Regions from separate parts of the Planococcus dechangensis genome, predicted to be linked through region 2. Evidence: riboswitches for the same ligand, from Rfam matches in the RefSeq annotation. Region 2 holds a riboswitch; each other region holds the start of a gene.
The links. Region 2 has a riboswitch for S-adenosylmethionine ahead of ACFO5U_RS14720 (bifunctional homocysteine S-methyltransferase/methylenetetrahydrofolate reductase). Riboswitches for the same ligand answer to the same signal wherever they lie in the genome.

Region 1: it holds a riboswitch for S-adenosylmethionine, as region 2 does, so the genes downstream of both, metK (methionine adenosyltransferase) here and ACFO5U_RS14720 (bifunctional homocysteine S-methyltransferase/methylenetetrahydrofolate reductase) in region 2, are expected to answer to the same signal.
Region 3: it holds a riboswitch for S-adenosylmethionine, as region 2 does, so the genes downstream of both, ACFO5U_RS12470 (transporter substrate-binding domain-containing protein) here and ACFO5U_RS14720 (bifunctional homocysteine S-methyltransferase/methylenetetrahydrofolate reductase) in region 2, are expected to answer to the same signal.

What each region holds. Positions count from the first base shown of each region.
Region 1 covers NZ_JBHSGL010000016.1:9,696-19,670, forward strand. Annotated here, with positions in the region: gene ACFO5U_RS16405 (o-succinylbenzoate--CoA ligase) at 1-9, shown strand, start outside; gene menC (o-succinylbenzoate synthase) at 1-1,064, shown strand, start outside; gene ACFO5U_RS16415 (metal ABC transporter solute-binding protein, Zn/Mn family) at 1,101-2,150, opposite strand; gene yidD (membrane protein insertion efficiency factor YidD) at 2,259-2,489, opposite strand; gene ACFO5U_RS16425 (Dps family protein) at 2,603-3,049, shown strand; gene ACFO5U_RS16430 (NUDIX domain-containing protein) at 3,119-3,556, shown strand; gene ACFO5U_RS16435 (alpha/beta hydrolase family protein) at 3,558-4,346, shown strand; gene pckA (phosphoenolpyruvate carboxykinase (ATP)) at 4,451-6,040, opposite strand; SAM riboswitch class I at 6,279-6,389, shown strand; gene metK (methionine adenosyltransferase) at 6,592-7,788, shown strand; gene ACFO5U_RS16450 (gamma carbonic anhydrase) at 7,824-8,333, opposite strand; gene ACFO5U_RS16455 (alpha/beta hydrolase) at 8,430-9,227, shown strand; gene ACFO5U_RS16460 (LLM class flavin-dependent oxidoreductase) at 9,310-9,975, shown strand, end outside.
Region 2 covers NZ_JBHSGL010000015.1:60,088-70,062, forward strand. Annotated here, with positions in the region: gene ACFO5U_RS14705 (copper resistance D family protein) at 1-292, shown strand, start outside; gene ACFO5U_RS14710 (acyltransferase family protein) at 508-2,496, shown strand; gene ACFO5U_RS14715 (DUF6920 family protein) at 2,634-3,473, shown strand; SAM riboswitch class I at 3,579-3,681, shown strand; gene ACFO5U_RS14720 (bifunctional homocysteine S-methyltransferase/methylenetetrahydrofolate reductase) at 3,790-5,646, shown strand; gene metH (methionine synthase) at 5,627-9,064, shown strand; gene ACFO5U_RS14730 (LLM class flavin-dependent oxidoreductase) at 9,421-9,975, shown strand, end outside.
Region 3 covers NZ_JBHSGL010000005.1:1,882,068-1,892,042, reverse strand. Annotated here, with positions in the region: gene ACFO5U_RS12505 (DUF4317 domain-containing protein) at 1-87, shown strand, start outside; gene ACFO5U_RS12500 (nucleotidyltransferase domain-containing protein) at 133-915, shown strand; gene ACFO5U_RS12495 (nucleoside deaminase) at 964-1,446, shown strand; gene ahpF (alkyl hydroperoxide reductase subunit F) at 1,499-3,046, opposite strand; gene ahpC (alkyl hydroperoxide reductase subunit C) at 3,059-3,628, opposite strand; gene ACFO5U_RS12480 (Gfo/Idh/MocA family protein) at 4,076-5,131, shown strand; gene solA (N-methyl-L-tryptophan oxidase) at 5,156-6,295, opposite strand; SAM riboswitch class I at 6,633-6,739, shown strand; gene ACFO5U_RS12470 (transporter substrate-binding domain-containing protein) at 6,861-7,673, shown strand; gene ACFO5U_RS12465 (amino acid ABC transporter permease) at 7,695-8,414, shown strand; gene ACFO5U_RS12460 (amino acid ABC transporter ATP-binding protein) at 8,414-9,151, shown strand; gene mmuM (homocysteine S-methyltransferase) at 9,198-9,975, shown strand, end outside.

The DNA of each region.
Region 1 (9,975 bases), on a different contig from region 2:
TGGCTGTAACGATATCTGCTATTCAATTTCATCCAGTCAAAAAGCCATTGAAGCAGCCCTTTCTCACCGTCCTGCAACAAGTCGAAGCGCGTGAAGCGACAATCGTGACGCTTCGGGATGCGGATGGCTTTGAAGGGTACGGCGAGTGCGTCGCCTTTGATACGCCTTGGTATACAGAAGAGACCGTTGTCGGCAGCCGCTACGTGATGGAGAAAGTTCTTGCTCCTTTATTGATCGGCCAGCCCTTGAGTGAACCGGCAGATGCAGATAGCTCGTTTTCTGCTGTTAAAGGCAACCATATGGCGAAAGCTGGTGTGGAAATGGCCGTATGGGATCTCTTCGCAAAACGCGCGGGAATGCCGCTTCATCAGTTTATTGGCGGCACTTCAGACTTGGTGCCGGCTGGCGTAGTCGTCGCGGCGAATAAAAACGATATCGAAAAAGATATCAAGCAGGCAGTAGAACATGGCTACCGGCGCATCAAACTCAAGATTTCGCCGGCTTCTGATGTGGCGCTATTGGAAAATGCCGTAAAGAACTTTCCCGATACCATTTTTTACGCAGATGCCAATGGCAGTTTTTCAGGAAGAGCTCAAAAAGAATTGACGCTATTCGACGGTGTAGGCTTTTCATTGATCGAGCAGCCATATGGCGATCAAGAATGGCATTTGCATCGCGAAGCACGAAAAGCAATGCAAACGCCGATCTGCCTCGATGAAAGCATTACATGCCTTGAGGATGTAAAGCATATGGTGGAACAACAGGCGGGAGACATCATTGTGTTAAAGATGGGGAGACTCGGCGGTTGGGCAGAAACCTTGAAAGTGGTGGAGTATTGTCGTCAGGAACAAGTGGGGATGTGGGTCGGGGGAATGATTGAGTTCGGTGTATCGAAGGCGCATAATTTGGCACTGGCTTCATTACCGGAAATTACATGGACCGGGGACTTTTCCGCTTCTGACCACTTTTGGAAAAAAGACATCATCACTCCAAGCATCCGTGTAGAGCAAGGAAAGATCAAGCTGAGCAAGGACGCTGGAATCGGTTACCGGCTGACACTATGAAAAAACTCGCCGAATGAGTTATTCGGCGAGTTTTTGTTATTGCAAGACCGTTTGGAGTGCTTGCAAGTTTTTTTCCATTAATGTGAAATAAGTTTCGTTGTTATCAATATCTTCTTGGGTCAAGACGCCAAGGTTATGCATCTCAATCGCTTCAGCGCCGACTTCGTTTTGGATAACTTCGGTCAAGTTCGATGAGACATTTTGTTCGAAGACGATGTATTCGATGTCCTGTTCTCGCGCCATATCGACAATTTCCGTCAATTCTCTTTGCGACGGTTCGTCTTGGCTGTTCAAGCCGGCTACTGCTACTTGGTTAAAGCCGTATGGAGCAGACAAATAACCGAATGCAGAGTGGGAGACGAAGAATGTGTCGCGCTCGACTTGTGAATTCAAGTTTTGGAAAGACTCATCAAGTGCTTCTAGTTCAGCAACGAGCTCTTCATAATTTTGCTCAAACTGCTCAGCGCCTTCAGGGTCAGCCTCTGTCAACGAGTCGCGGACTGAAGCTGCCAATTGCTGGCTCAGCACTGGAGAAATCCACACGTGTGGATCGGTAGAACCGTGGTCGTGCCCTTCGTGGCCATGTTCGTCTTCCTCGTGCGCGTGTTCTTCATCTTCTTCATGTCCATGTTCCTCGTCTTCTCCATGCCCGTGTGCATCTTCCTCGTGGCCATGAGCATCACTGGCTGCTGCGGCTTCTAATTGCTCATCTGTAATGGCATCTGCAGTCGCAACGAATTCGAGGTTTTCATCTTTTAATGTTTGCTGCGCGCTGTCGATAAAACCTTCAAGCCCAAGCCCGACATAAAACAATAAATCGGCATCGGCCATATCGATCATGTCTTTTTGTGTCGGTTCAAAGGTATGTTCATTAGCCCCTGGTGGATAAACCGACTTAACATCAACGCGGTCGTCGCCGATGCGCTCTGTAAAGTAAACGAGCGGATAAACCGTTGCATAAACATCGATTTTTTCTTCCGCCGTCTCATCCGCCGAATCATTTTCAGCTACAGGTTCCTCGCTGCTGCCGCATGCAGCGAGCAGTAGAATTAATGCCAAACTCAATATCGTTACTAGTCGTTTCATAATGTTCCTCCGTAAATTCTGTGTATTTTCTTAAAATGTAATGATTACGTTTTGTTGACTCTTAGAATGATACAATACAACTCCATTGAACACAAGAAAAAAAGCCGCCTATTTTTCAGGTGGCCATTTTTCTGGGACAAAATCCACTCCACCTTTATGGAATGGGTGGCAGCTTAGTATGCGGCGCATTGCGAGAAAGCCGCCTTTTAGCGCTCCGTGTTTTTCCACTGCTTCAATGCCATAATGCGAGCAAGTCGGGTAGAAGCGGCAGCTCGGCGGTGACAAGGGAGAAATGAAACGCTGGTAAAAACGAAACAACTTCACTAATGCGGTTTTCATGTTAATTCCACTTCTTTCTGTTGGTGTACGCTTCATTGATGTTTATTGTAGGGCTTTTAAAGGTATTTATAAAGCAGAAGAACTTATCAATAAAAAATGGAGAGTGATCGATTGTGTCGGAAAAACTAAACGAAGAATTGAATGTCCAAGTTGCAACGTGGTCAGTAGTCTACACAAAATTACATAATTTTCACTGGTATGTGAAAGGCCCGTCATTCTTTACATTGCATGTGAAATTTGAAGAATTATATAATGAAGCGACAGCGCATATGGATGAGATCGCAGAACGCCTTCTTGCGCTAGGTGGAAAACCGGTTGCCACGATGAAAGAGCAATTGGAACTTTCGGTTGTCGAGGAAGCTTCGAGCAGTGAAAATGCGGAAGAAATGGTCGACACATTAGTGTCTGACTACGACAAAGTCATGAAGTCCTTGAAAAAAGGCATGGAACTTGCTGCACAGGATGGCGATGACATGACAGAAGATATGTTGAATGCCATCCATCAAAACTTGGAAAAGCATTCGTGGATGCTCTCTGCATTTCTCGGCGAAAAGAAGTAGAATAGAAGAAATGGGGCGTACGACCGTTTGCCGGTTGTGCGCTTTTTTCTACAGCCGGGAGGACTTTCTATGGAATACAAGGATTTGAATGGCTATCCATGCCGTTTGTTTTTTGAACAAGGGCAATCGCAGTTTGAAAGCAAGCACGTCCTGATCATTGCGAAATGGCAAGGCGATTGGCTGCTGACGAAACATCGCGAACGCGGCTTGGAATTTCCAGGCGGCAAAGCAGAAACGGGCGAGACGCTTGAACAAGCTGCACGGCGGGAACTTTACGAAGAAACCGGTGCCAAAGCAGAGCAGTTCGAATGGCTTGCAGAATATACGGTCCATACGGATGCGCCTTTTTGTAAAACTGTCTACACGGCCGTTATCACGGAAATCGATGATGTTGTGCGGATGGAAACGGATGGGCCTGTCCTTGTTTCGCAGTTGGATATGGATGAGCGCTATAGCTTCCTCATGCGCGATAAGGGCATGGAGGAACTACTAAAGAAGGTGAATTAGCTTGAAAAATGGAGAAATTGAAAGCTCGCGACGGTATCCGTCCCCGAATCCGCATGTCCGCCTCTATGAGCTGACGTATTGGTCTGAGGGTTTAAGAATTAAAGGAATGCTCGCCCAACCCAAGTCCGGAGCGACAAGGAGTGGAATTCTATATTTGCGCGGGGGCATCCAGTCGATCGGGATGGTGCGGCCGGCAAGGATTGCGCAATTTGCTGCAAAGGGCTTCACGGTGTTTGCTCCTTATTACCGAGGCAATCGCGGCGGCGAAGGCAAAGATCAGTTTGCAGGGGAAGACCGTTGGGACGCAGTGCATGCAGTCGATGTGCTGAAGAAATTCACGAATGGCCAGATTCACTTATTGGCTTTTTCAAGAGGCGGCATCATGGCGATATGGACGGCTGTGTTGCGGCGCGATATATGTTCTGTCGTTACGTGGGCCGGGGTGACCGATACGGTGTTGACTTATAAAGAGCGGCTCGATATGCGCCGCATGATGAAACGGCTATATGGGGGAACACCGAACACTGCGCTTGCCGCATTTGAAGAACGCAACCCACTTAAGCACCTGGGCGATAGCGACGCCGCGTTTCTGATTATCCACGGCTTGAAGGACCAACATGTATCGGCGCAACAGGCTTTTTTGTTGGAGGAAGGATTGAAAGTCCATGGTCACCATTATGAGACATGGTATTTTCCGGAGTATACGCATTTTTTCCCGCCGGCACAGAACCGGCAAACCGTCGAAGCTTTGACAGAATGGATGACCCGTCAGGAGAACAGATGTCACTGATCATGACAGAGCTGAAGTAAAAGTGCCATGTAGAAACGACAAGCTTACCATTTAAAAAAGACCGAAGAAAATGGATTCCATTTTCTTCGGTCTTTTTGATTTGATTAGTTGTGGGTAGGTCCGCCTTTAACGCTGACCGCAGGATCGACTGTTCCGAATTTCTCGAAATTGTCTTTGAACTTTTTCGCCAATTGCTGGGCTTTCGTGTCGTAAGCTGCTTTGTCAGCCCATGCATTACGAGGGTTCAAGACTTCGGTCGGAACACCAGGAATCTCTTTCGGCATGTGCAAGCCGAATACCGACTCATGTTCCATGTCCGCTCCTTTAAGTTCACCGCGGATGGCTGCGCGCACCATTGTGCGTGTGTAAGACAATTTCATTCGGTTTCCAACTCCGTATTCGCCGCCTGTCCAGCCAGTATTGACCAGGTAGACATCTGCACCGTGCTCGTCGATTTTATCGCCGAGCATTTCAGCGTAGACTGTTGCATGAAGCGGCAAGAATGGCGAACCGAAGCATGTTGAGAATGTTGCTTCCGGAGATGTGACGCCACGCTCTGTACCGGCAAGTTTAGACGTGTAACCGCTGAGGAAGTGGTACATCGCCTGTTCTTTTGTCAATTTGCTGATTGGAGGCAATACGCCGAAAGCATCGGCCGTCAAGAAGACGATCGTTTTCGGGTGGCCTGCTACAGACGGCGTGACGATATTATCGATCGCTTCAATCGGATAAGCGGCGCGTGTGTTTTCAGTCAATGAACCGTCGTCGTAATCCGGAATGCGTGTATCTTCATCAACGACTACATTCTCGAGTACAGAACCAAAGCGGATAGCATCGAAAATCTGCGGTTCGTTTTCACGGGACAAATTGATAGTTTTGGCGTAGCAGCCGCCTTCGATATTGAAAACGCCGTTATCGGACCAGCCGTGCTCATCGTCACCGATCAACTTGCGATCTTCGTCAGCTGACAAAGTTGTTTTACCTGTACCAGATAAGCCGAAGAATAATGTGACATCGCCGTCTTGTCCAACGTTTGCGGAACAGTGCATCGGCAAAATGCCGCGTTCAGGAAGGATATAGTTCATGATCGAGAAGATGGATTTCTTCATTTCGCCTGCGTATTCAGTGCCGCCGATCAAAATGATTTTCTTTTCCATCGAAACGATAATAAAAGTTTCAGAATCCGTGCCATCAACCGCCGGGTCCGCTTGGAAACTCGGAGCGTAGACAACAGTGAATTCAGGTTCGTGTGCAGCCAATTCTTCAGCGGTCGGGCGGATGAACAATTGGTGTGCGAAAAGGTTATGCCATGCGTATTCATTGATTGTTTGAATCGCAAGACGTGACTCAGGGTCTGCCCCAGCAAAGCCTTTGAAGACAAACAGTGCATCTTTTTGCTTCAAATGATTAATGACTTTAGCATATAGGTTTTCAAAGATTTCAGAAGAGATCGGGCGGTTGACGTTGCCCCAATCAATTTTGTCTTTCGAAATCGCCTCTTCTACCATATACTTGTCTTTAGGCGAACGGCCGGTGTATTTTCCGGTTTCAGCTTTTACAGCGCCTTCGCGTGTCAAAACAGCCTCTCCACGGGATGTTGCAGCTTCCACCAATTGTGGAACGGACAGCTGCATGTTAATGTTTGAGCCGCTCAAAAGCTCTTTCAAATCATTTGCAAAGTTCACTGAAGTCATATATAGGTACCTGCCTTTTCGTGTATTCCCATAAAGATGGGGTAGTTGTATATTCGAACATTAGTATAACACATTAAGATGATTAGTCTATACTAATAACCATAAATCTTTCAATGTTCGTGATTTGTGCATATTTTTATAGAAGAAAGATGGATACATATAAAAGTCTGTCAATTGTTTGTTCTAAAATCGTTGACAGCAGTTGCGGCATTCCGTAAGATGGGAAATTGAACGGATACTCTTATTCCGAGCTGGTGGAGGGTGCAGGCCCAATGAAACCCGGCAACCTGCTGCTTTTGCAGCGATGGTGCCCAACCTGAAGCAAGGTGAAAGCCTTGGACGATAAGAGTGAAAGGTGCTTATGATGATTATTCCTTTCCTCATTGAATTAGATGAGCGAAGGGATTTTTTTATGGAATGCCCTTAATCCTCGTGTGCAGGCTGAAAAAGCTGGAAGTTCAATTCCATTCATGGAAACGGACTTGACATGGGAAAATGAGTACCGTATCAATTTCGAGAGCAATCTCGCAGGATATAAGGAGGAGCTTTTTTTGACAAACCGTCGATTATTCACATCAGAATCAGTAACAGAAGGACATCCCGATAAGATTTGCGACCAAATTTCAGACGCAATCTTGGATGCGATCCTAACAGAAGACCCAAATGCGCGTGTTGCGTGCGAAACGACCGTGACAACAGGACTTGTATTGGTAGCGGGTGAGATCACTACTTCCACATACGTGGATATTCCGAAAGTTGTCCGCCAGACCGTGAAAGAAATCGGCTATACGCGTGCGAAATACGGTTTCGACTCTGAGACGAGCGCAGTCTTGACAGCGATCGATGAACAGTCACCCGATATCGCTGCCGGCGTCAACGTGGCGCTTGAAGCCCGTGAAGGCCAGATGACCGACAAGGAATTGGACGAAATCGGTGCGGGCGATCAAGGCTTGATGTTCGGCTATGCTTCAAACGAAACAGAAGAGTTGATGCCGTTGCCGATCAGCTTGGCGCATAAACTCGCACGCCGCTTGGCGGAAGTGCGCAAGGAAGAAATTTTGCCATACTTGCGTCCGGACGGTAAAACACAAGTTACAATCGAATACGATGAAAACAACAAACCGCTGCGTGTGGATACGATCGTCATCTCCACTCAGCACCATCCTGAAGTCAGCCTAGAGCAAATCCAGCGCAATTTGAAAGAATACGTCATCAATGAAGTCGTACCGGCAGAGCTTTTGGATGCCGAGACGAAATACTTTATCAACCCGACAGGCCGCTTTGTTATCGGCGGGCCACAAGGGGATGCGGGTCTTACTGGCCGCAAAATCATTGTGGATACTTACGGCGGCTATGCAAGACACGGCGGCGGTGCATTCTCCGGGAAAGACGCAACGAAAGTTGACCGTTCCGGTGCATATGCTGCACGTTATGTTGCAAAAAACATTGTCGCTGCAGGCCTCGCAGATAAGTGCGAAGTTCAGCTCGCATACGCGATCGGTGTTGCACACCCTGTATCGATTGCTGTCGACACATTCGGGACAGGTACAGTGAGCGAGGAAAAATTGATTGAACTTGTACGTGCGAACTTTGATTTGCGCCCGGCAGGAATCATCAAAATGCTTGACCTGCGCCGCCCGATCTACAAGCAGACAGCGGCTTATGGCCACTTCGGCCGTACCGATGTTGACCTTCCGTGGGAACGCACTGACAAAGTGGAAGCTTTGAAACAACAGGCAAACGCATAAGAAAAAGCAGGCGGAAAATATCCGCCTGCTTTTTTCTATTGTAGCGATTTGTAATAGGCGGCTTTTTCCGCGTACTCCCGGACAATGCGTTCCATGTCCTTTTTGTCCGTCTCATTCAGTTCCCGGACCACTTTGGCGGGCCGGCCAAACGCGAGTGTACCGGGCGGTATCTTTTTGCCTTGTGCGACAAGGCTGCCAGCTCCGATAAATGCGCCTTCCCCGATTTCTGCACCGTCCAAAATGACCGACCCCATGCCGACGAGAGCGCCTTTTTTGACTGTGCAGCTGTGGAGCGTCACTTGATGGCCGATTGTTACGTCATCTTCCAAAACGAGTGGATTGTTTGGGCTTTGATGAAGCATCGACAAGTCTTGGATATTGGTGTTTTTCCCGATGATGGTCGGTGCGACATCGCCGCGGATGACTGTATTGAACCAAACAGAAGAGTTCTCACCGATCGTCACATCCCCTGTCACAGTGGCATAATCCGCGATAAATACCGTTTTGTCAATTTTTGGTGATTTGTCTTTATATGGATAAATCATGGCAAAGCTCCTTTATCATTGATAAGATGTAATTAGTTCTAATCCTATCAAAACAAACGAAAAGGTCAATTGAACAAGCCTTAAGGGGGCGCTGGTATGTGGAAATGGCAAGCGGAAGGGGAAGCAAGAGGTGTAGCGGTATTGATCCATAGTGCGTACGAAGAGCACCGGCGCTATGCGTGGCAAATCGAGAAATGGCGAACGAGTGGTTTTGATGTCTATATGGGAGATTTGCCGGGTCATGGTATACATGCTGCGCAAGATGGAGTGCATAGGGAGCACTTTTTTGAATATGATAAAATGGCTGCCGAATTGCTGCGCTTAGCGGCTGAAAGTTCCTTGCCGATTGTGTTGGTTGGCCACGGATTAGGGGCAGCCATAGCCATTCAGGCACTAGTCGCTAATCGCCATCCGGTGTCTGCGGCTATTTTGACATCTCCGTGGTTCGAATTGAAGAAAATGCCAATAAAGCAATCACTCGCATTTTCTGGAATCAGCAAGCTGACAAGAAAACGCACAGTCGACCATGGCCTTGAGCTCAGCTATTTGACGCGCCGTAAATTCCAGGACGGGCACCAAGCGAGCACAGCGATAAATTCAGTCAGCACGCCTGCTTGGTGGAAACAATTGCAAAGTTATATGGAGCTAGCTGCACAAACGCGTATACCGGACATTCCGTTGATGCTCCATATCGGCAAGCGGGATTTGATCACTAAATCGTCCGCCAGCAGAAGTTGGTTGCATCAGCAAAAGTTGTCGGAATTCCATTTTAAGGAATGGGATTTTTGTTACCACGATTTGTTCCAGGAGCCGGAGCAAGAAGCGGTCTTTCAACAAAGTTTGCAATTTGCCCGATCGGTAACTGATTTACTAATAGAGAAAAACAGGGAATAACTTGAAGCTTGAAAGTATAATTCGAATCCTCACATTGATAAAGTATTCATGAGCAGTAAATTGTGCACAAGGAGTGATGGATTTGTCGTTACGCTATAGTATTTTAGATCAGTCCCCAATTTCTCAAGGCCAAACCTCACAACAAGCGTTAGCTGACACGGTCCGCTTGGCGCAGTACGCTGAATCCTGGGGCTATACCCGGTTTTGGGTATCGGAACACCACGATGCGAAAACATTGGCAGGGTCATCGCCCGAAATTTTCATCAGCCATATCGGGGCACAGACGAATTCGATCCGGCTTGGTTCCGGAGGCGTGATGCTGCCTCATTATTCAGCGTTTAAAGTGGCCGAAAACTTCAATTTACTGGAGAGTTTGTATCCGGGGCGCATTGATGCTGGCGTAGGAAGAGCCCCAGGCGGCATGCCGAGGGCTTCGCTTGCCTTATCGAACGGCCGAATGCGCGAAGTGGAAAAATTTCCTGCGCAATTGGATGAACTGCGCATGTATATAGAAGGCAGTATTCCGCCTGAGCACCGCTATCACGGAATGACAGCTACACCGGTTCCGCCCAATGCGCCATTTATTTGGATGCTAGGATCTGGTGAAGATTCATCCATACTTGCTTCGCAGAAAGGGTTGCCGTATATGTTTGCCCATTTCATTAACGGTGAAGGGGGACAGGATTTCACTCAGCGCTACAGAAAAGACTTTATCCCCCATCGCAACAGCAAGCCTTATGTCGGGTTC
Region 2 (9,975 bases):
GATCACCGCGTTCATGAGCAAGCTGGCGCCACCGCACAACATCAACGAAACTTTCCGTTTAGAAGGCGTCGCTCCGTTTTCGGAATGGCTGATCGGGCCGCAGTATATCCCGATCAATGCTGTATGGACGCCGAATATCGATGGATTTTTATTGATGGGGATCGGCTTGTTATGCCTCGGCCTGCAATGGCTCGGCTACCGCAAGAAACTGCCGGAATGGCTGTCGTTTCTTTTCGGGGTCGGCTTTGTCGCCGCGATGTATATCGGGTTGATGTTCAGCTTTCTATTTTAATCTAGAGCTTTGCCGTCCAAGCGGCAAAGCTTTTTATTTGCAACAAAGAATATTTTGACTATGCACGGCCTGTTGAGACTTTTAAGCGCTTGCGGTACACTAGCAAATGGATTGAAAATATCCCTCTTTAATAACAATATGATGTAGCAAGAAATTGCCTTTTAAAACATCTGGTTATGGTATATATGAAAGAAATAGAAGTGGAGAGAAAAGACATGGCAGATTTACGAGTGCCTGAAAAGCGCTTCCGCCCGGAGTTAGAAGGCATCCGTGCTGTCGCCGCATTTCTTGTGGCCATTTATCATATTTGGATTGGGTCGGTATCCGGCGGGGTCGACGTCTTTTTCATCGTCTCAGGCTACTTGATTACGACATCATTGCTGGCACGGATGATGCGCGACGGCCGCATCAATTATACAGAAAATTTACTAGGGCTCGCTAAGCGCTTGTTCCCGCTGGCATTTACCGTCATCGCGGTATCTGCCATCGTCTCGATCTTCCTGGTGCCGATGAGCTCGTGGCGCCAGACGATTGCGGAATTGTTCGCGTCGATGTTTTATTTCCAAAACTGGCAGCTGGCCAATAGCGCAGTCGATTATTTGGGGCAGAACAACGAGGCGAGCCCGTTCCAGCATTTTTGGGCACTGTCGATTCAAGGCCAGTTTTATGTCACATGGCCAATCGTCATCACGATCGTTTATTTGCTGGCGACGAAAATACTGAAGACACCGGTGCGCAAAACATTGCTCGCGGTGTTGTCGGTCATTTTCATCGCTTCACTCAGCTATTCGGTGTATATTACCGCAGTCAATCAGCCGTGGGCATATTTCGATACATTCGCGCGCGTCTGGGAGTTTAGCCTCGGTGGGATATTGGCATTAGTGTTGCCGTATTTGAAGTTTTCGGGGCGTACTCATCTCATCATGGGCTGGGCAGGGCTTGCAATCATCGCGTTTACCGGGATGGTGCTGCCGGTGTCGACCGTGTTCCCGGGATTTGCGGCATTGCTGCCGACCGGCGGGGTGATCTTGGTCATCATCGCTGCTGAAAACGCCCAGTCATTCGGTGTGCAAAAATTGCTCGGCTCGAAGCCGTTCCAATATTTCGGCAGCATTTCCTACGGATTTTACTTATGGCATTGGCCGCTGCTGGTGTTCTATTATGCGTATTTCAATACGGAAACGGTTTCTGCACTCGGCGGTTTGAGCATCCTGGCGCTGACTTTCGTGTTGTCGGTCATTACGATCCGGCTCGTGGAAGCGCCGGTGCGCAATTTGCCGGTCAAACAGTCGAAAAGGCGTTTATCGAAAGTGCTTGTGGCGATGATGTTGCCGGCGCTGCTCGTCGGCTTGTCATGGAGCGTATTTGTTCAAGCGAGCACGGGTGGCAGCTTTACGACAGAAGACAATCCAGGCGCACGCGCCGTTCTAGAAGGCGTCCAGCCGACTAGAGGTGCGGATGTGCAGCCGGATTTCCTGACAGCGAAACAAGACTTGCCGACGTTTTACGGTGAGGATGATTGCACGACAAACGGCGGCAAAAGCACCGATATTAAAGACTGTTCGTTCGGTGTGACGGAAAACCCTGAACATGTCGTGGCGCTCGTTGGCGGTTCGCATTCAGGGCATTGGTTCCCGGCACTCGAAGAAATTGCGGAAGAATTGAATATGCGCATCGATGTATACATCAAAGATGCGTGCCGTTTTACTGCAGATGATTTCGGTGAGCTGCTGACCGAATCGTGCATGGAGTGGAACGATAATTTGGAACAGCATTTGCTGCAAGATCCGCCGGACACGATCTTTACGACTGCGACAGTCGGTAAAGGGGATACTGTACCTGTAGGGTATATCGACAAATGGCAGCGTTTCGAAGGAATCTCCGACATTTTCGCGGTGCGCGACAATCCGCGCATGAAAGTCGACCCGACAAAGTGTTTGGAAAACTTGAGCCAGGCGAACTGCTCCGTGCCGCGCGACAAAGCGCTGGCTGATGTGGTGCCTTGGGAAAATACACAAGGCATTCCGGAAAACGTCTCGTTCGCCGACCTCTCTGAATATTTCTGTACGGATACAAACTGTCCGCCGGTCATCGGCAATGTGCTCGTCTACCGTGATCAACACCATTTGACGACGCTGTACTCGAGAACTTTAGGCCCAGCGTTGAAAGAACATCTTGAACCGGCTTTAAATGACGCTTCCTAATTTTAAACGCTCCCGCGATTTGTGGGGGCGTTTTTTCTATTGGCTGGCTCTGGCAGGGATAAATGATCTCGTGTCGAAAGCTATAGTCAGGAACGAGTGGTGCAAAAGCACAGTCAAAACGGAAAGGGGTATAGCACATGAAACGCATATGGCCGGTTCTTGGGTTGTCGCTTAGTATGGTTGGCGTGTTTGGGGCGTATCGTAAGTACAAAAATTTAACAGCGGAAGAAAAGCCGACGTGGCCGGAAGTCCGCCTTGCCGGAGCCGTCACACAGGAAATGGCGGAGGCGCTGCCGGAGCCGATGGCAAAATGGCTCGGGAAAATCGGCGTGATCGGTCGTGAGCAAGTGATGGCGGTGTACATCAAGCAGACGGGTTGGATGAAGACTAAGCCTGAGCAGACAGAATGGGCCGAATCGAAAGCGGAGCAATACAGTTTTGTCGAGCCGCCGTCGTTTTATTGGAAGGCGCGCATGAAAATGGATGGCTTATCAGTGACCGGATCTGACAGTTTCCGCGACGGGCGAGCAGGCATGCGTATCCGTTTTGCAGGACTGGTGCCGATCAACCGCCAGATGCCGGATGGCAAATTGAATGAGTCGGCGCTGCAGCGGTTTTTGATGGAGATGGTGTGGCTGCCGGGACTCGTCTTTAGCCCGTACGTGAAATTTACGAAAAGCACTGCGCATTCAGTGGATGCAGAAATGACGTACAATGAATCGATCGCAAAAGTAACGTTCGAGTTTGATGAACAAGGGCGCATAAAGCGTGCGCGTGCGATGCGCTATAAAGAAGTGGACGAAGAATCGGTTCGCTTGCCGTGCATTGCCGAAGTGCATGACTGGCAGACGGTCGACGGCATCGAAATTCCGCGCCGCGTCGATATTACATGGATAATCGATGGACGCCCGTTCACTTGGTATAAATTTACGGTGGACGGGGCGAAAATCAACCCGAGTGTGCCGGCATCCTGGTGAGAATAGTGGAAAGGTAACAGAAAGTTCTTTGTTTTTTGACTAATCACCTTGACCCGATTCACCACAGGGGGTATCATGTGGGAATACTAAAAATTGCATAGTGAATTCTTATCTAGAGAAGTCGAGGGACTGGCCCGATGACGCTTCAGCAACCAGCCGCTAGCGGTCAGGTGCTAAATCCAGCAGGCATGCGCCTGGCAGATGAAAAGGAACGAGTCCGATATCGTAAAGCCTTCTTTTTCATGGAAGGCTTTTTTTGTTTCATATCGAAGCAATTTGACAACAGGCAGAAACCAAAACCGGAGGAGGACAAAACATGTTATTAGATGAACTGAACAAACGGATGCTGACGGCAGACGGCGCCATGGGAACGCTTTTGTACTCTTACGGCATTGAATACTGCAACGAGGAATTGAATATCCAGCGCCCCGAAGTGATCGAAAAGATCCACCGCGATTATATCGCTGCCGGAGCGGACATTATCCAAACGAACACGTACGGCGCCAATGCACATAAGCTCGCCCGCTACGGCCTCGAAGGACAAGTCGAGTCAATCAATAAAGCGGCTATCGCAATCGCCAACAAAGCCGCCAAAGACGGGGGGCAATTTGTCGTCGGCACAATCGGCGGCATCCGCGGCATCCGCAAAAGCGATGCGACCTTGGACGAAATCATAGCCATGGTCGACCAGCAAGCGCAACATTTATTATCGGGCGACCCGGACGGTTTGCTGCTTGAAACCTACTACGATTTTGAAGAACTCGCCGCCACCATCAGCCATTTGAAAACTTTGACCGATGCGCCGCTCATCGCGCAATTATCGATGCACGAACCGGGCGTCTTGCAAAACGGCATGAGCTTGAACGAAGGCTTGCACCGCCTCGAAGCGCTCGGTGCAGAAATCGTCGGGGTCAATTGCCGGCTTGGCCCGCACCACACCATACAGGCGTTCGAGGGCGTCGAACTGCCGAAAAAAGCTTTTTTGTCGGCGTATCCGAATGCTTCATTGCTAGACATCGAAGACGGCCGCATCGTCTATGAATCAGATGCCGATTATTTCGGCCGCGCGGCACTTTTGCTGCGCGAAGAAGGTGTGCGTTTGATTGGCGGCTGTTGCGGCACGACGCCGAAACATATCGAAGCGGTGAAAAAGCGCATCGGCCATCTGCAGCCGATTACCGAAAAGAAAGTCGAAGAGAAAAAGCCAATCGTCATCCGTGAAGCGGAGGCGTTAAAAGACAAACCCTTGCACGAAAAAGCGAAAACCGAGCGGACCATCATCGTTGAACTCGATACGCCGCGCCATTTGGACATTGACAAATTCCTCGAAGGCTCGAAAGCACTCGACGCAGAAGGCATCGATGCCTTGACCATGGCGGACAATTCGCTGGCCTCGCCGCGCATCAGCAATATGGCGATGGGTTCCATCATCAAACACAAGCAAGACGTCAGACCTCTTGCGCACATCACTTGCCGCGACCGCAATTTGATCGGTTTGCAATCGCATTTGATGGGACTGGATGCACTCGGCATCCACGATATTCTGGCTGTCACCGGCGACCCGACCAAAGTCGGAGATTTCCCCGGCGCAACAAGCGTTTACGACGTGTCGAGCATGGAATTGATCCAGTTGATCAAACAGCTGAATGAAGGGATTTCGTTCTCCGGCAAGCCGCTGCGCAAAAAAGCGAATTTCTCGGTCGCAGCAGCGTTCAACCCGAATGTCCGCGTCGTCGAACGCGCCGTCCAGCGGCTGGAGAAGAAAATCGAAGCGGGCGCGGATTATTTCATTTCACAGCCGGTGTATACGAAAGAGAAGATTATTGAAATCTACGAAGCGACGAAGCATCTGGAGACGCCCATTTTCCTTGGGGTCATGCCGCTGACGAGCATTCGCAGCGCGGATTTCCTGCATAACGAAGTGCCGGGCATCAAGCTGTCGGAAGATGCACTCGACCGCATGCGCGCATGCGGCGAAGACAAAGACAAGGCGACGGCAGAAGGCATCCAAATCGCCAAAGAATTGATCGACACGGCGGCGGAATTGTTCCACGGCATTTATTTGATCACACCGTTTGTCCGCTATGACATGACGGTCGAATTGATCCGCTACATCCGCCAACTAGATATAGAGAAAGCGAGCGATGGCCAATATGTCAAAACATCTCATTGAACAACAGCTAGAAAAGCGCATTTTGATCATCGACGGAGCGATGGGAACGATGATCCAGAACGCGGACCTATCCGCGGAAGATTTCGGCGGGGAGGAATATGACGGCTGCAACGAATATTTGAACATCGTCCGCCCTGACGTTCTAGAAGGGGTCCATGATGCGTACCTAGAAGCAGGCGCCGACATCATCTGCACGAATACATTCGGAGGCACACCGGTCGTCCTCGACGAATATGGACTCGGAGACCGAGCAGCGGAAATCAATAAAAAAGCGGTGGAAATCGCTAAGATCAGCCAGGCAAAATACTCGACGCCGGAATGGCCGCGTTTTGTAGCGGGTGCACTCGGGCCGACGACGAAAACCTTGTCGGTGACCGGCGGCATTACGTTTGATGAATTAAAGCAAGATTTTCAAGTGCAGGCGAAAGCGCTGATTGAAGGAGGCGCAGACTTGCTGCTGCTCGAAACGAGTCAGGACATGCTTAACGTCAAAGCGGCGACGATCGCGATACGCGATGCGTTCGAAGAAACGGGGATAGAGCTTCCGGTGATGATTTCCGGAACGATCGAACCGATGGGCACGACGCTCGCCGGTCAGACGATCGAAGCGTTTTATGTGTCAATCGAGCATATCAAGCCGCTTTCTGTCGGCTTAAACTGTGCGACAGGCCCAGAATTCATGACCGACCATTTGCGTTCATTGTCCGAATTATCATCAGGTTACGTCAGCTGTTACCCGAATGCCGGGCTGCCGGACGAGGAAGGCCATTACCACGAAACGCCGGAATCCTTGTCCAAAAAACTGCGCGGCTTTGCCGAAAAAGGCTGGCTCAATGTCGTCGGCGGCTGTTGCGGCACGACGCCTGCGCATATTGCGGCAGTGCGCGAAGCGGTCGATGGGCTTGCGCCGCGCGTGCGCAATGAAACAAGCCACGGCCATGCGATATCGGGCATCGAAGTGCTCGAATACGACGATTCGATGCGCCCGCTGTTTGTCGGCGAACGCACGAACGTCATCGGTTCGCGTAAATTCAAACGGCTCATTATAGAAGGAAAGTTCGAAGAAGCCGCGGAAATCGCCCGTGCGCAAGTGAAGAACGGCGCACACGTCATCGACATTTGCCTGGCCAACCCGGACCGCGAAGAACTCGACGACATGGCAGCGTTCATGCAGGAAGTCGTGAAAAAAGTGAAAGTGCCGCTGGTCATCGATTCCACCGATGAAGACGTTATCGAAGTGGCGCTTAAGTATTCACAAGGGAAAGCGATCATCAATTCGATCAACCTGGAAGACGGGGAAGAGCGTTTCGAGGCGGTCATGCCGCTTGTGCAAAAATACGGCGCCGCAGTCGTTGTCGGAACAATCGACGAAATCGGCATGGCGGTGACGCGCGAGCGCAAACTTGAAATTGCCGAGCGTTCGTATCAATTGCTGACGGAAAAATGGGGGCTCGCCCCGGAAGACATCATCTTCGATCCGCTCGTCTTCCCGGTCGGCACAGGTGATGAACAATATATCGGCTCGGCTGTGGAAACGGTCGAAGGCATCCGCCTGATCAAGGAAAAATTGCCGCGTGCATTGACGATACTCGGTGTGTCGAACGTATCGTTCGGCTTGCCGCCGGTCGGCCGCGAAGTGCTGAATGCGGTGTATTTATACCATTGCACGCAAGCGGGGCTCGATTACGCGATCGTCAATACGGAGAAGCTCGAGCGCTTTGCCTCGATTCCGAAAGACGAAGTGAAGATGGCAGAAGAGTTATTATTCGAAACGACCGATAAAAACTTGGCGGACTTTACGGATTTTTACCGCGATAAGAAAAAGGAGAAAACAGCGGATGATATCCCGGACACCGTTCCAGAGCGCCTGGCGTATTATATTCTCGAAGGCACGAAAGAAGGGCTCATTCCCGATCTCGAATTGGCGAGGGAAATGTACAGCGACCCGCTGGAGATCATCAATGGACCACTCATGGAAGGCATGGCGGAAGTCGGCCGCTTGTTCAACGACAATCAATTGATCGTTGCGGAAGTGCTGCAAAGCGCGGGCGTCATGAAAGCGGCCGTCTCGCATTTGGAAAACTTCATGGAGAAAAAAGCGGACGATAGCGGAAAAGGCAAAGTGGTGCTTGCGACCGTCAAAGGCGATGTCCACGACATCGGCAAAAACTTGGTCGACATCATCTTGTCGAACAACGGCTTTAAAGTGATCGACATCGGCATCAAAGTGACGCCGGCGGCATTGATTGAAGTGATCCGCAAAGAAAAACCGGACATCATCGGTTTGTCGGGGCTGCTCGTCAAATCCGCCAAGCAGATGGTGCTGACGGCGCAGGATTTCCGCGAAGCCGATATCGACGTGCCGATCCTGGTCGGCGGTGCCGCCTTATCGCGCCGCTTTACTGAGACGAAAATCGCCGCGGAATACGACGGCCCGGTCATTTATGCCAAAGACGCGATGCAAGGGCTTGACCTTGCCAACCGCCTGCAAAGCGGGGCCGGAAAAGCGGTCCTGCTCGAAGAACTTGGTGCCCAGCAGGAAAAACGCCAAGCACAAGATGCAGCGCGCGCCGAAAAAGGTACTGTCGCCATTTTGGAAAAGCCGGTCAAAACAGTGCGGGAAGATGCACCGGTGTATGTGCCGAACGATTTGCGCAGGCATGTGCTGAAAGATTATTCAGTGGCGCATTTATATCCTTACGTCAATATGCGCACGCTGATCGGCCATCACCTCGGGCTGCGCGGCTATAGCGACAAAACCTTGGCACAAGGAGATGCACGCGCAGTCGAGCTGCACGAACTGGCGACACGTTTCTTGCAGTCGGGCTTTTTGAAGCCGGCAGGGATGTACCAGTTCTTTCCGGCACAGTCCGAAGGCGACGACGTCATCATCTACGATCCGAAAGACACCAAGACGGAAATCGAGCGCTTCACGTTCCCGCGCCAACAAAAAGAGCCGTTCCTCTGCCTCGCCGACTATTTGAAATCGACCGACAGCGGCGAAATGGATTATGTGGCGTTCATGCAAGTGACAGCCGGGCACGGCGTGCGAAATGAAGCGACGCGCTTGAAAGAAGCGGGGCAGTTCCTGGAAAGCCATGCGCTGCAGGCAACGGCGCTCGAACTCGCAGAAGGCTTTGCCGAGCGCATCCATCAGGAAATCCGCGATCAATGGGGCTTCCCCGATAACACCGATTTTTCGATGCGCGACCGTTTTGCGGCGAAATATCAAGGACAGCGCTTTTCATTCGGCTACCCGGCCTGTCCGAACTTGGAAGATCAGGCCAAGCTGTTCAGCCTCATCAAACCGGAAGACATTGGCGTCCACTTGACCGAAGAATTTATGATGGACCCGGAAGCATCGGTATCGGCGATCGTCTTCGCCCATCCGGATGCGCGTTATTTCAATGTAGAATAATGGAAACGGACCAGGGAAGCCTGGTCCGTTTTTTAAAATTGGACAATTAAAGTCAATGTGGCTGTCCGAAGTTTACTGCCCGCTTTCCGTGGGCTCGCGCCCAAGCCTCCTCATCCGCTTCGCTCCTTGCGGGGTCTCGGTCGTCTCGCTGATCCACTGGAGTCGGACAGACACTTCTCCAAGCCACTTAGCCTTTTCATTGATTTTTGAGTCTGTGAGGATACCTGCTATTTGATGATTTTAAGTAGTCATTCCTTCTTCAATAATCTGAAAATCAACGTCAAATCAGCGGTCCGTTTTTTCTATGCGCTCGAGTGGTATGATGGAGAATAGAGATTAATAGGAGGTGCGGACTTATGACCGTCCTGAACATTTTGGATTATTCGCCGATTGATGAAGGCGAAACGGCCGCTTCGGCACTTGCGTCAACCGCTGAGCTCGCGAAGCTCGCGGACCGCTCGGGCTATACACGTTATTGGGTGGCCGAACACCATCAAGTCTATTCAGTCGCAGGCAGTTCGCCGGAGATGCTCATGATGCACCTGGCCACACTCACCGAACGCATCCGCATCGGCTCAGGCGGTGTCATGCTGCCGCATTACAGCGCGTATAAAGTGGCGGAGAACTTCCGGCTGCTCGAAGCGTTGCACCCGAACCGCATCGATCTCGGTGTCGGGCGTTCGCCGAGCTTCCGACTGGTCAATCAAGCATTGAACGAATCAAAGGGCCGACGCGTACCTTATGAGCAGCAGCTCATCGATTTGGAGAAATACTTTACCGATGATGTCGACAGCGAGCACCGCTTCCAAAAGCTGAAGGCGACGCCGATCACCGAGACCGCTCCCGAATTATGGCTGCTCGGCACTGGCGAAGGTTCAGCGCAACTTGCAGCCGAGCGTGGCATGGCCTAT
Region 3 (9,975 bases), on a different contig from region 2:
AACGGCAAACGCTGCATTTTGATCGAAGTGGAAGAAGATACGATCATTGAAGGATTTAAATTGCTGGCGGAAGAAGAGTTGGAGTAGACAATTTGTCACGCCTAAATGTTGAGGAAAGCAGGAGATGCATTGATGAAAGAGATAATTCGCGAGAAGCTAAAAGAAATTGAACGTATGCACAACGTGAAAATTCTATATGCAGTAGAATCCGGGAGCAGAGCTTGGGGGTTTCCGTCGAAAGATAGTGATTACGATGTTCGCTTTATCTATATTCATCCGCCATCATGGTATTTATCGATCGATCAGCAAGGCATCGGTGCAAAACGCGATGTGATTGAAGAACCTATTAACGATTTACTGGATATTAGTGGATGGGAAATCACTAAAGCATTGCGTCTGTTCAGAAAAAACAACCCCCCGTTATTGGAGTGGCTGAGAAGTGAGATTATTTACTATCAGGAATATGAATTTATTCATCATATGCGGGCGCTTGAAAGCGATGTGTTTTTCCCGAATTCCATGCTCTACCATTATTTGAATATGGCAAAGAAAAACTACCGTGAGTATCTGCAGGGGACGGATGTGAAAATCAAGAAATACTTCTATGTCCTGCGGCCGATCCTCGCTTGCCAGTGGATTGAAAAGCATGGAACGACACCGCCTATTGGATTTCATGAACTGCTCGAAGACAGTGTCGAAGAAGGCGAGTTGAAAGAGAGAGTGGAGGAGTTGCTGCACCGCAAATTGAATGGCGAGGAGTTCGATCTTGAACCGCGCATCGATGTCATCAATCAATTTGTGGAACGTGAAATGGAGCGTCTCGAAGCATATGCCAAGTCTCTTCAAGGAACTGTTGAAGATCCGACCTCGCAATTGGATGAACTGTTCAGAAAAACTTTGGAAGAAGTTTTTTAATATGTATTTTCAATTTCAGCATGTACCCGAATTATAAGGAGGCCTCATATGATAACTGAAACCGATCTACACTATCTGAAACGCTGCGTCGAACTCGCCGAACAGGCGCTAGAAAAAGGAGACGAGCCGTTTGGTTCGGTGCTCGTGTCGGCGCAAGGGGAGGTGCTGTTCGAAGACCATAACCACGTAGCGTCAGGCGACCATACACAGCATCCCGAATTCGCGATTGCGCGCTGGGCGGCGGAACATATGGCGCCAGATGAACGGGCCGAAGCGATCGTCTATACATCCGGCGAGCATTGCCCGATGTGCGCGGCGGCGCATGGCTGGGTCGGACTTCGCCGCATTGTCTACGCGAGTTCGTCTGAACAATTGGCAGGTTGGATGAAAGAGCTCGGCGCCCCGCCTTCGCCTGTCCGCAACCTCTCCATCCCAGAAATACTGACAGACCCGGACGTCGACGGGCCGGTGCCGGAACTTGCGGAACAAGTGCACCAGCTTCACCGCCGTTTGCACGAATCAAAACAGTAAGCCCATAAAAAAGGACTGCGAAGAAATTCTCTTCGCAGTCCTTTTATGTTGATTACACCAAAACAGGGATGTCGCTTCGGATGAGGTGGTCGAACGCGCTGAGTGAAGCCGTGGCGCCGCCGCCCATCGAAATGATGATCTGTTTGTATGGCACGTTCGTGCAGTCGCCTGCTGCGAACACACCCGGCATATTTGTTGCGCCGCGCTGGTCGATGACGATTTCGCCGTGCGATGTGCGCTCGACGAAGTCACCGAGCCAGTCGGTGTTCGGCACGAGGCCGATTTGGACGAAGACACCGGACAGCTCGACATGTTTTTCTTCGCCGCTTTGAAGGTCGATATAGGAAATGCCGTTCACTTTGTCGGTGCCGGTAATTTCCTGTGTGCGGGCATTCGTCAGCACCGTCACGTTCGGCAGGCTCTTTAGGCGGTCTTGCAAAACAGAATCCGCTTTAAGCTCTGCGTTGTATTCCAACACCGTAACATGGTTGGTGATGCCTGCAAGGTCGATCGCCGCTTCAACACCGGAGTTGCCCCCGCCGATGACTGCGACGTCTTTGCCGGCAAATAGCGGGCCGTCGCAATGCGGGCAGTACGCCACGCCTTTGTTCTTGAACTCTTCTTCACCAGGGACGCCGATATTGCGCCAGCGTGCACCTGTTGAAAGAATGACGGTCTTGCCTTTAACGACTGCGCCGTTTTCGAGCTCCAGCTCGAACAGCTCTTTTTTCTCCAAGCGTTTCGCACGCTGCAAGTTCATGACGTCGATATCGTATTCTTTCACGTGTTCTTCAAGGCTGGCCGCAAATTTCGGGCCTTCCGTGCGCTTGACGCTGATAAAGTTCTCGATGCTCAAGGTATCCATTACTTGTCCGCCGAAGCGCTCAGCGACGATGCCGGTGCGGATGCCTTTACGCGCCGCATAAATCGCTGCGCTGGCTCCAGCCGGCCCGCCACCGACAACGAGCACGTCAAACGGCTCTTTGCCATCGAATTCGGAAGCATCGGGCGCGCTGCCGAGTTTCGCAAGCAATTCTTCAAGCGACATGCGGCCGCTCGCGAACGATTCGCCGTTTAAGAAGACCGTTGGAACGGCCATGATGTCTTTGCTTTCAACTTCTTCTTTGAACGCCGCGCCGTCGATCATCGTATGTGTGATGTTCGGGTTGAGGACGCTCATCAAATTGAGTGATTGCACGACTTCCGGGCAGTTCTGGCAGCTTAGACTAATATACGACTCGAAATGGTATGTGCCTTCGAGCGCTTTGATCTGGTCCATCGTTTTCTGTTCGGCTTTCGGCGCACGTCCGCTCACTTGCAATAGGGCAAGAACGAGTGACGTGAACTCATGGCCGAGTGGAATGCCCGCAAATATGATGCCCATCTCTTCGCCTGGACGGTTGACGCTAAAGCTCGGGGTTCTCTCAAGCTCAGTGCGCTCTACTTGAATGCGCGGGGACATGGCGGATAGTTCTTCCACCAAATCGACCATATCTTTTGATACCTTGTCGGAACCGGCGCTCATTTGGAGCAGCACGTCGCCTTCCAAAAGCTGCAAGTATTGCTCTAATTGTGCTTTGATTTGCGCATCTAGTATCATCGTCAAAACTCCTTAAATTTTGCCTACGAGGTCAAGGCTTGGCTTCAATGTGTCGCCGCCTTCTTCCCATTTAGCCGGGCATACTTCGCCTGGGTTGTTGCGCACGTATTGTGCGGCTCTGATTTTGCCGACAAGCGTGCTTGCGTCGCGGCCGATGCCGTCTGCGTTGATTTCTGCAGCTTGGACGATGCCGTCAGGGTCTACGATGAATGTGCCGCGCTGTGCGAGTCCTTCTTCTTCGTTAAGAACGTCGAATCCGCGTGAGATGCGTTGCGACGGGTCACCGATCATCGTGTATTCGATTTTGCCGATTGCATCTGAATGGTCGTGCCAAGCTTTATGGGTGAAGTGCGTATCTGTAGAAACGGAATACACTTCCACGCCAAGCTCTTTCAAAGTCGCGTATTGGTTTTGGAGATCCTCAAGTTCAGTCGGGCAAACGAATGTGAAGTCTGCTGGGTAGAAGCACACAACGCTCCACTGGCCTTTCATGTTTTCTTCAGTGACCTCGATAAATTCGCCGCTTGCCGCCTGGTAAGCTGACGCATGGAATGGTTGGATTTCTTTTCCGATCAAAGACATAAAATAATTACCTCCTGAATATTTTTTTAGAATGACCATAATCGATAACATAAAAAAAAATTGAAGTAATTCACCTCAATTAATATAGTTATCTGATTATAATGATTCTAATTCTATTTCCATTGTCATATGAAACGGGAATTTTGTCAAAGAGAACCCTTTCGTGTAAACGCTTTCTTTATGGGAGTAAGAAAAGTCAATAATAAAAGGGCGTTGGATACAAATCTGCACAAACAAAAAGCGGGGAATAAATAGTGAAATAAATAGCAATCAAATATTTCGAGATAACTAACTAATGTTTAAGAAGGATATTTTCTCATCGAATCTTTCCTAATTGAGAGAAGCGTTATGGACAAAGGAAGTTTAGTTTTCTCCCGGTTTGCCCATAGATAAGGTGTGAGTTTCCACCGGTGTAGTTTATGATAGAAAGAAAACAGGGGGGATCAGATGGGCATGAAAGTGGGCATTATCGGGTGCGGGGGAATCACAAAAACGCGCCATGCACCGGAATATTTAGCGAATCCGCATGTCGAAAGCATCGTCTTTTACGACCGCAACCTGCATCGTTCCGAAGCGATGGTCGAATTGTTCGGCGGCAGGAATGTAGAGCGTGTCGAGGAATTATTCAACGATCCGGACATTATCGCCATCAGCGATTGTTCGTCGAATGAACACCACCATCTGTTCACTACGCAAGCGCTGTTGAGCGGCAAGCATGTGCTGTGCGAAAAGCCGATTTCGTTGACACTGGCGCATGCTGCGGAAATTGTGGCGGCCCAGAAACAATCCGGAAAAAAGCTGATGGTCGACCATAACCAGCGCTTTACACGTGCGCACCAAAAAGCCCGGGAAATCTTGTCCAGCGGGGAACTCGGAAAGATTTTGACGTTCCGCACCGCATTCGGCCATGCAGGACCTGAAACTTGGGGCATCAATAAGAGCAATTCCACTTGGTTTTTCAAAAAAGAGCGTTCTGGATTCGGCGTCGGCGGAGATCTAGGCATCCACAAAATCGACTTGCTGCATTATTTATTGGACGACGAGATTGTCCAAGTGAGCGCGTTTCAAGGGGCTTTGCACAAAGTCGATGAAAACGGCGAGCAGATTGAAGTGTGCGATAATCTTGTGTGCAGCTTGGTGACCGAAAAAGGGCGTCTCGGCAATGCGGCGTTTTCCTGGACCTATTACGGCGAAGAAGACAATAGCACCATCCTTTATTGCGAAAAGGGCATTATGAAAATTTACCATGACGACGACTATCAGCTGCAACTCATCATGCACTCCGGCGAGAAAGTGAATTATCAATTGGAAGCGATGCAAACAAATGATAACCAAACCCCGAGTGGCGTCATTGACGCGTTCATCGATTCGATTCGCTTGGATCAGGATCCGCTGGTGACGGGCGAAGATGCGTTGAAATCGCTGAAAGTCATCTTGGGCATTATGGAAGCGGCGGACACCCAACAAGTCATCACCATCGAAAAAGAGACTGTCCTTTATTAATGGGACGGTCTCTTTTCGATTGCATCACAATCCAAAACGCTTGAGTGAAAACGGGGTGATGTCGTATTGGCTCTTGCCGTCCAATGCCATTTGGCTCAGTACTTCGCCCATGACGCTGCCGAATTTGAAGCCGTGTCCTGTAAAGCCGCAGGCGAAAATGACGCGGTCGTTATCGGGGTGGTGGTCGATGATGAAATGATGGTCATCAGAGACGGTATACAAACAGGTTTTCCCTTGTTTGAGCGCTCCGCCGGCTCCGGGCATGTAAAGGTCGAGGAACTGTCTCAAGTCGCCTTCATCGCTGTCGTATAACCCGAAGTTCTGTGTGTGCTCATTCGGGTCGATCGGTTGTCCGCCGTCGGACCTGCCGATTTTCACGCCGGCTCCGTCTATGCTCGGGAAACCGTAAAACATCATGTCGTGGTCTTCCACAAAAAATCCCGGGAAATCCACCGCGTCATACATGGCAGGCGCATCGAACCACCCGACGGCTTTGCGTGTCGGCTGAATCGGCAGCTTCAGGTCCGGCAATAATTTCGCCGCCCATGCACCGGTCGTAACGATCACTTTTTTTGCATAAAAAACAGACTGCCCGGTGGAAATTTTCACGCCATGCACGTCATTCAGATCGATGTCTCGAACCGGGGTATTCGGGATGAATTCCACCCCGTTTCGAATGGCCAATTCTTTATACGCACGGATGGCATTTTCGCTGTAAAGCACGCCCGCTTGCGCTTCAAAACAGCCGATGAAATGATCCGGTACTGTAAAACCAGGCCATCTTTCTTGAATCTCCTGGCTGCTTAATACATCCAGCGGCAAGTCGTAGCTTCTCGCAGACGCGATCATTTCCAGCAGAAAGGGGGAGTCATTCGGGCCGAGTCCGATGACGCCGGTGTTGTCGAAAATCTTAAAACCGGTTTGCCTCTCCAAGTCTTCCCATAATTGCTGTGCACGTAACACTAACGCAACGTAATGTCTGCCTTCGCCGTAAGCATGGCGTATTAAGCGGGTATCCCCGTGATGGCTTGCTTGGCTATGAGGGGGATCGAACGCATCGATCAATAAGGTCTTGGCGTCTTGTTGTGCCAAAAAAGCGCCGGCAGCCATCCCCATCGTTCCGGCGCCGATAATGGCGACGTCAAAAATCGTTTTTTCGGTCATCTTCACTTCACTCCGTTCTGTATGAGAGTTGTATGAATGGGCTTGCATGAATAGGTTACGGCCTCTAAGTATTAGTCGATCGTATGGAATATTTTGAGACTTGTCAATTTTTTCTTTAGCTTAACTGAGAAGCAGAGTTTTTGAAAACTAGCCCCTTTACCGATAGATTTTATTTATTTTTAAGCAACTTAAGTGGAAAGCAAAACCTACGCGCAGCAACATCTTGCAAGAAATTAAAGGGCTTACATTTTTATGCAGTTCCACGATAAAGCGAAAAAATGTGTTTGACACAAAGGGCAATGTCAAATACTATCGGTAATATGTTAAATAATTAAATAACTTATCCAGAGAGACTGAGGGACAGGCCCTGTGAAGTCCAGCAACCATCATTTTTAATGAGAGGTGCTAATTCCTGCAGAATGGCGTCATTCTGAGAGATAAGAAATTGGTCCAAACCTCTTTCTATTTGAAAGAGGTTTTTTTGCATCAAAAAGGAGGCCAGCAACGCATCGGCTGAAATGGAAGGCACAATAAAATAAATCCACATAAAAAAGGAGCTAGGGACATGACAAGAAACCAATACATACTCTCATCATTAGTTTTATTAGGAAGCATCGGCGCACTCGGCGGCTGTTCATCAGAGGAAGCGGTAAGCGCCACGGGCGATCAAGTGATTTTGGTTGGTACGCAAAACGACTATCCGCCCTTTGCTTTTGCGGACGACAACAACCAATTGACAGGCTATGACGTCGACGTCGTGAAAGCGATCGACGAGCAATTGGACGGCTATACGTTCGAGTTTGTCGCCGTGCCGTGGGACAGCATGTTCCTGGCGCTCGAGTCGAATAAAATCCAGGCGATCGCCGACCAAGTAGCGAAAACACCGGAGCGCCAAGAAAAATACTTGTTCACGGACGAATCGTATTTTGCAGCGGAAACGGTCATTGCCGTAGCGAGTGGAAGAGAAGACATCCAAACGATTGAAGATTTGGAAGGCAAGGCAGTCGGGGCGTTGGCGGGCGATTCGTACACGTTGTTGTTGGAGGAATACAACGAGACGGCTGATGAGCCAATCAACTTGAAGTACAGCGAAAGCGGCAACCCTTCGGAGATTTTGCAGGATGTGCAAAATGGCCGCGTTGATGCGTATGTCAATGATCCGATCATGATGAATGAGGTATTGGAAAAAAATGATTTGGGCGTAGAAATTGTTGGGCAGTCGCTCGTCAACGACGACATGGGAATCGTCTTGAAAAACGGGGAAGATGGCGAAGAGTTGAAGGCTTTACTGGACCCGATCATTGAGCAATTGAAACAAGACGGCACTTTGTCTGAACTGTCGACCAAATGGACCGGCGGCGACTACATCCCCGAATAAGCCAGTGGAAGGACAGAGACCATGGAAAATTTACTAGATTTGAATTTCTTGATCGAAAGCTTTCCTGCCATTGTTTCGAGGCTGCCCATAACGATCGGCATCGCTGTCGGCTCATTGATTTTGAGTTTATTCATCGGAATGGCTGCTGCATTGATCAAAATATACAAAGTGCCAGTGCTGAATGTCATTTCATCCATTTACGTATCATTTATCCGCGGAACACCGCTTTTGGTGCAGATCTACCTCGTGTTTTACGGAATCCCGAAAATCATTTATTTTCTTCAAATAGAATACGGCTGGCTCATGTCGGCGGACGTCAACAGCATTCCCCCGGAAGTGTATGCGCTCGTGGCGTTTTCCATCAATTTGGGTGCTTATTTGTCGGAGACGATCCGTTCGGCGATCGAATCGGTGGACCGAGGGCAGTTTGAGGCAGCCAAAGCAATCGGCATGACCCCGACGCAGATGATGCTGAAAATCATTTTCCCGCAAGCCTTATCGGTGGCGATTCCGAACCTCGGCAATATGTTCATCAGCACAATCAAAGACACTTCGCTTGTGTTCATCATCGGTGTCATCGATATTATGGGGCAAGCGAAAATCCTCGGGTCCCGCGGCTTGGCGTTTTTTGAAGTGTATATTGCGGTATCGATCGTCTATTGGATTTTGTGCATCGCCGTCGAGCGATTGCTGGTGAAAATCGAGAAGCGGGCGCGCAGATATGAAAGAGGGATTGCCTGATGATCAAATTGGAAAATATTCATAAATATTACGATAGCCATCATGTGTTGAAAGGAATTAACCTCACTGTCGATAAAGGCGAAGTGGTGGCGGTTTTGGGACCAAGTGGCTCCGGGAAATCGACGCTTTTGCGCTGCATCAATTTCCTCGAGCAGCCGACGAGCGGCATCGTGGAGATCGGGAGCAAACGAGTGGATGTGGCATCGGCCAAAAAAGCCGATATTTTCGCCTTAAGAACGTCGACCGGCATGGTGTTCCAGCAATACAATTTGTTCAAAAATTTAACCGTGCTGCAAAACGTTATGGTCGGCTTGACGAGCGTCAAGCAACTGAAAAAGCCGGAAGCAAAAACGAAGAGCCAGGATATGTTAAAGAAAGTCGGTCTGAGCGATAAGCTTAGCCATTATCCTGCACAATTATCAGGCGGCCAGCAGCAGCGGGTCGGCATCGCACGGGCTCTCGCACTCGATCCGGAAGTGCTGCTGTTCGATGAGCCGACCTCGTCGCTCGACCCCGAGCTGGTCGATGAAGTATTGGCCACAATCCGCAATGTAGCAGACACCGGCAAAACGATGTTCATCGTGACACACGAGCTGAGCTTCGCACGCGAAATCTCAGACCGCGTCATCTTCATGGAAGACGGCGTCATTATCGAACAAGGAAGCGCTGAACAAATCTTCACGCGTCCTCAAATGGAAAGAACTAGGCAGTTTTTAGGAAAAGCGGTTAAGGACTAAAGCAAAGACGCGAAAATGAATTTACATACCGGAAGGATGAGTAACCGTGAACCCGATCGAACAAATTTTGCATCACTTCCCTATCGTCATAGTTGACGGGGCCATGGCTACAGAGCTTGAGAACTATGGCTGTGACTTGAATGACCGCTTGTGGTCGGCGAAAGTCTTGATGGAAAACCCAGCATTGATCAAGCAAGTACATATGGATTATTTTCAGGCAGGGGCGGACTGTGCCATTACAGCGAGCTATCAGGCGACCATCGAAGGGTACAAAGAAAGAGGGTTGACGGAACAACAGGCCATCGCTTTGATCCGAAAGTCGGTCGAACTTGCCGCACAAGCGCGCGATGAATTCTGGAGCGGTGTGACGGATCGGTCGAGCAGGCCGAAACCTATCGTCGCGGCGTCAGTCGGCCCGTACGGAGCATTTTTGTCTGACGGCTCGGAATACCGCGGCGACTATTCCGTGACAGAAGATGAACTGGTGGCGTTCCATCAAGAGCGGATCCGCGTGTTGGTGGAGGCGGGCGCAGACATCTTGGCATGTGAAACGATTCCGTGTCTGGCAGAAGCGCAAGCGATTGTCAGGATCCTTAAGGATTTTCCGGACGTCTATGCCTGGTTCACGTTCAGCGCAAAGGACCATCTCCACATCAGCGACGGGGAAAAAATTGCGGACTGCGCCGGCTGGCTGGACGGGCACGCGCAAGTGGCGGCGATCGGCATCAATTGCACAGCGCCGCAGTATATCGAGTCGTTAATACAAGAAGTGACAAGCAAGACTTCAAAACCGGTCATTGTCTACCCGAATTCCGGGGCAAGCT